Regions from separate parts of the Sporosarcina sp. E16_3 genome, predicted to be linked through region 2. Evidence: predicted binding sites of a transcription regulator. Region 2 holds the regulator's gene; the other holds the start of a gene.

Region 1 (2,466 bases), on a different contig from region 2:
ATCAAGTCTCCGTTGTAGTTGATTTTCCACTTGTGCATACGCCTGGTCCACATCTTCTTCTAAATTAACGAATTTGTTATAGCTTGGAACCAGTATCATTGCCAAAACTGCAAGTATAATTACGATTACCGCAATTGGTCCTAAAACTCTTTTCATGTTAACACCCCTCACGAGTTAGTTATTTTCATTTACCCTCTCGAACACCGTGCCGAAACTTTTTCTACAGTAGTATATACAGTATGACGATTGAAAATGTTTCATTTCTTCTGCGGCATCGTTTTTTTAGCCATCAAAAAACCGGCTTCCCATAGTGGAAAGCCGGCTTTCGTACAACTTATTTAGATTCAGGTTTAGTTTTAGCTCCGTCTTTCATGTCACTGCGTGTAATAATATGGTCAATTAAACCATATTCTTTCGCACGTTCAGCTGTCATGAAATTGTCGCGGTCTGTATCTCTCGCAATTACTTCAACTGATTGGCCAGTACGCTCAGCAAGAATCAAGTTAAGTTTTTCACGAGTGAAAAGGATATGTTTTGCAGCAATTTCAATTTCTGTTGCTTGCCCTTGTGCTCCACCCAATGGTTGGTGAATCATTACTTCTGCGTTAGGAAGTGCGTAACGTTTCCCTTTAGTACCCGCCGCTAGCAGGAACGATCCCATAGATGCAGCCATCCCCATACAAATTGTTTGGATTTCAGGTTTGATGAATTGCATTGTGTCAAAAATAGCCATTCCAGCAGTGACGCTTCCCCCGGGGCTATTAATGTAGATTGAAATATCTTTATCCGGATCTTCTGCTTCCAAAAATAGGAGTTGAGCAACGATAGAGTTCGCAACGTCGTCATTGATTCCACTTCCAAGCATGATAATACGGTCTTTCAATAGACGTGAATAGATGTCGTAAGCACGCTCACCGCGGCTAGTCTGTTCAATTACTGTAGGTATTAGATTCATTCTATTTCCTCCTTCAAGCTGGATAGTGTTGTCTACCTATTGAAACATAACTTCGTTTCAACTGTAACTTTATCATACATAGTATGGTCAACGAAGGTCAAATATAACGCTTTCAAAATAAGCATTGCATTCATTGAGCTACACTAGTATAATAAGTCTAGTCTGCTGCAAAAGTTAGCGGATTTGTAAGGCCCTCGTGGTGCAACGGATAGCACGTAAGCCTCCGAAGCTTAAAATGTGAGTTCGATTCTCGCCGAGGGCATATCCCAGTATAAGGTTTATACTGTAAAATATTCATCTGCTTTTACAAGCGGATGAATATTTTTTTGCGTTTTTTTTGGGGGGATGTTGCGACAGTTTAACGAGTTGTCATGAAAGTTCTTGCCTTTTCCCTTACAGTTTGCTGGGTTGCCATGACTAACCGTTATTGCCATGACTATTTATCACCTCGCCATGACTTCGAACCGCGTCCCCATGACTTCACTCCCTATTGCCATGACTAACCGTTATTGCCATGACTATTTATCGCCTTGCCATGACTTCGAACCGCATCCCCATGACTTCACACCCAATGTCCATAAAAAAACCGTTACCACTTGTCATTTGACAGCGCTAACGGTTAATCCTTTATTTAATTGTCATTTTCAACAAGGGCTGCGAGCGATTCTAGAGCCTGTTCCTCGTCGCTTCCCTCTGCGATCAATGTGATTGTTGTGCCGCGCGCAATGGCTAGGCTCATTATCCCCATTATACTTTTAGCGTTTACTTGGCGTTCTTCTCTTTTCAAAAATACGTCAGCCAAAAACCTATTTGCTTCTTGGACAAAAAGTGCTGCTTGCCGTGCTTGTAATCCTGATTTCAACTTCACTTCAACTATTCGTTCTGCCATGACAGCGCCAGCTCCTCTCTTGGTTCGACAGCGGATTCACCGACTACCGATTCCCCCATTGCGAAGATTATCCGCAATTTCTTCGATTTTTCTTAAGCGATGGTTTACACCGGATTTACTTACCATCCCGCCCGAAACCAGCTCTCCAAGTTCCTTCAACGTAATATCTTGATTGTCTACCCGAAGCCTTGCGATTTCTTGCAATCTATCTGGTAATTCAGCAAGTCCAATCGTACTTTCAATAAACTTTATATTTTCAACTTGGCGCTGTGCTGCACCAATTGTTTTATTCATATTAGCAGTTTCACAATTCACAAGCCTGTTCACACTATTTCGCATATCGCGTATGATTCGTACATCTTCAAACTTCATTAAAGACACATGCGCGCCGACAATACTAAGAAAGTCCGATATTTTTTCAGCTTCCTTTAAATAAGCAATATACCCTTTTTTCCGCTCAATAGACTTCGCATTCAAATGGTATTTGTTCATCAGATCGACTAAGTCTTCACTATGTTCTTTATATATGGAAAAGATTTCAAGGTGATAGGAAGATGTTTCCGGGTTATTCACAGAACCCCCTGCCAGAAAAGCACCCCGTAAATAAGCGCGTTGACAGCAT
Region 2 (2,466 bases):
GCCGATCGGGAATTGCAAGTTGTGGACTAATTAGATGTTTTTCGACAAGTACTTGACGTTCCAATGCAGGGAGATCGGACATCTTGGTGTAGGAATAGCCACTCTGCACGGTATCAAGCAAAACACCTGTAACCGCCCTGTCTACCGCCATCGCTTCATCTTCAGTGAACGCGATAGGAAAACGATACCCTGTCAAGTTGCGAGCAAGCCGAATCCGCGTCGACATAACGATGTCTGAATGCTCTCCATAAGCAGTCATCCAAGGAGTTACCGCGTCACGCATGAATTTTTCAATCGACATCGTTGTCTTCACCTCCATGGGAAAGGTGTTGCTTTAGTGTATTCACTTCATCACGCAAAGCTGCGGCTTCTTCAAAACGCTCGGCTTCAACAGCCTCTTTCATCTTCACGCGTATCTCTTCGATTTTCTTTTTAACTGCATATAGTTCATTAAATGAAACCGGTATTTTCCCGGTATGAGTTGAATGGCCATTGTGAAGCTTGCCAAAAACTTGCGGTAAGCTGCCACGGAACGTGTCATAACAGTCGGCACAGCCAAATTTCCCAATGTCGAGGAACTTTGGAAACGTTAAACCACACGCTGGACATTCAGGTCCTTCTAACGGTTCTCCCCGTGTTTGCGGTTGTGCCTGGAAAGGATCAGAACCGCTAAACCAGTGAGATAAGAACTGCTGAATGGACAACGGCTCCTGATTAGGGTCGAAATGGAATGTTTGTGATTGGAAAGCGCACTTCTCACACAAATGGCGTTCCAGCGATCCAATCACACTTTCTTGCTTGATCGTAATGGACGCAGGTCGTTCTTTACAATTTTCACAGTTCATCGAAAGCCACCTCATATCAGTTGGATTGGTGATTAGTTAAGCTGTTCGTAAATAAGCGTCAAGAGCATCGCTTGTAAAATGCGTGCACGCATGATATCGCGGTCTGGAAGTGGCTGATGGATAGTCCTTCGATCCACCGCAGCAAGAATAAGCTTTGACTCGCGCTCCGTTATGACCTCTTCTTCAATTAGTCTATAAACGACATCCAAAGCCATCGTATAAGATGCACCCGATTGTATACCGCCCAAAATATGTTCTATCAATTCTTTACGGGAATTCGCCTGGACGCGGAAAATACGTATGTAGCCGCCGCCTCCCCGCTTCGATTCAACCGCATAACCACGCTCAGCTGTGAAGCGCGTTTTAATGACGTAATTGATTTGAGAAGGGACGCATTGGAACTTTTCAGCGACTTCATTACGCTTAATTTCAATGGTGCCACACTGTCCCTCTTCAATTATCGCCTTCAAATATCCTTCAATAATGTCGGAAATGTTTCTCATGCCCTCACCTCTTTCATACGGGGGGTAAGCCGTTGACTTTGACTATCTTTGACTTGATTGTACATGATATTCCTCACGTTCTGCAATCGATACGCACCTGACTTAGCCAGTATCGGCATGAGGCAATACCTTTTAACCGTAGTAGCTAAAAATGGAGCACAGGGCGAATTCGCCTTGCACTCCACTTCCCATTATTCCATGCTAACATTCGTCAACTCTTTCACAGGCAAGAATAATTCACCCGTCTCTAAATACGTTACAACAAGCTTATCGCCTTGTTGAATATAGATTGAGAGTGGCACAGTTTCCGAAGAAACGATGTAGTTGCGTCCATCATCCGCTAAAAACGAAACAAGTGTAAAATCGCCAACACGCTCTTTAAAAACACGCACGACTTTTACCGCGACTTTCGCCTCTTCCGCGCTCGAACTACCATCTACACTGCTCCCCCCGCGTTGCAGAGCTGTCTTATACAATTTCAATGCTTCATTTGGCGAGTTGCCGAAGACCGATATCTCCGGATTGGCAGCTGATACAATGAAGTAATTTTGCAGGAATCCATTGGAATCGAGCACCGGTGTTAGCCAACTCGCTTCTCCGTAAAAGTTATACAAGACCGGCATTTCACCAGACCATTTCTTTTCGATGAATTTCTTTTCAATAATCTGCAATGCCCCTTGCGAATCCATATACGACTCTTCCAGATTACCTGAATAATACGTTGCTTTTCCTGTTTTACCATCCGTCAACGCATAGCCAAGCATTGAGTCAACACCTTCTTTGGGGCTTGTGAAATCTGTGAAGTAATACATATGCCCATTTTCATCAAAAATCGGACTGACGTTCGCTTCTGTTCCTTCATCAGATGGCAGCTTGACATCTTTCTTCCCAACGACTGAATTCCAGAAACCGTGGATATAGTTCCCGAAATAACTGTTTTGCAAACTGACTGCTTCAGGTGAAACCGCACCATCGATAAATTCAGGTACATCTGCAAGCGAATACTTTTTCACATCGCCAGTTGCAGGATCAACCGTTACAATCCCTTTAACATCAAAGCCGTTACGCGCGGAAATGAAGTCCCCATAAGAACGGATATAATGCGGTTTCCCATCATC

What was found. The regulator CtsR, encoded in region 2, represses protease genes until heat stress. The targets are predictions, from matches to a motif close to ATGGTCAATAAAGGTCAAACA.
Region 1: the regulator CtsR is predicted to act here: its motif matches at 1,039-1,059, upstream of clpP (ATP-dependent Clp endopeptidase proteolytic subunit ClpP).

Annotation. Positions count from the first base shown of each region.
Region 1 is NZ_JADPRX010000017.1:14,628-17,093, forward strand. It holds gene I2483_RS11295 (LemA family protein) at 1-156, opposite strand, end outside; gene clpP (ATP-dependent Clp endopeptidase proteolytic subunit ClpP) at 335-955, opposite strand; tRNA gene I2483_RS11305 (tRNA-Arg) at 1,146-1,217, shown strand; gene I2483_RS11310 (HPr family phosphocarrier protein) at 1,587-1,844, opposite strand; gene whiA (DNA-binding protein WhiA) at 1,881-2,466, opposite strand, start outside.
Region 2 is NZ_JADPRX010000003.1:130,422-132,887, forward strand. It holds gene mcsB (protein-arginine kinase McsB) at 1-301, opposite strand, end outside; gene I2483_RS04370 (UvrB/UvrC motif-containing protein) at 291-845, opposite strand; gene I2483_RS04375 (CtsR family transcriptional regulator) at 878-1,348, opposite strand; gene I2483_RS04380 (hypothetical protein) at 1,540-2,466, opposite strand, start outside.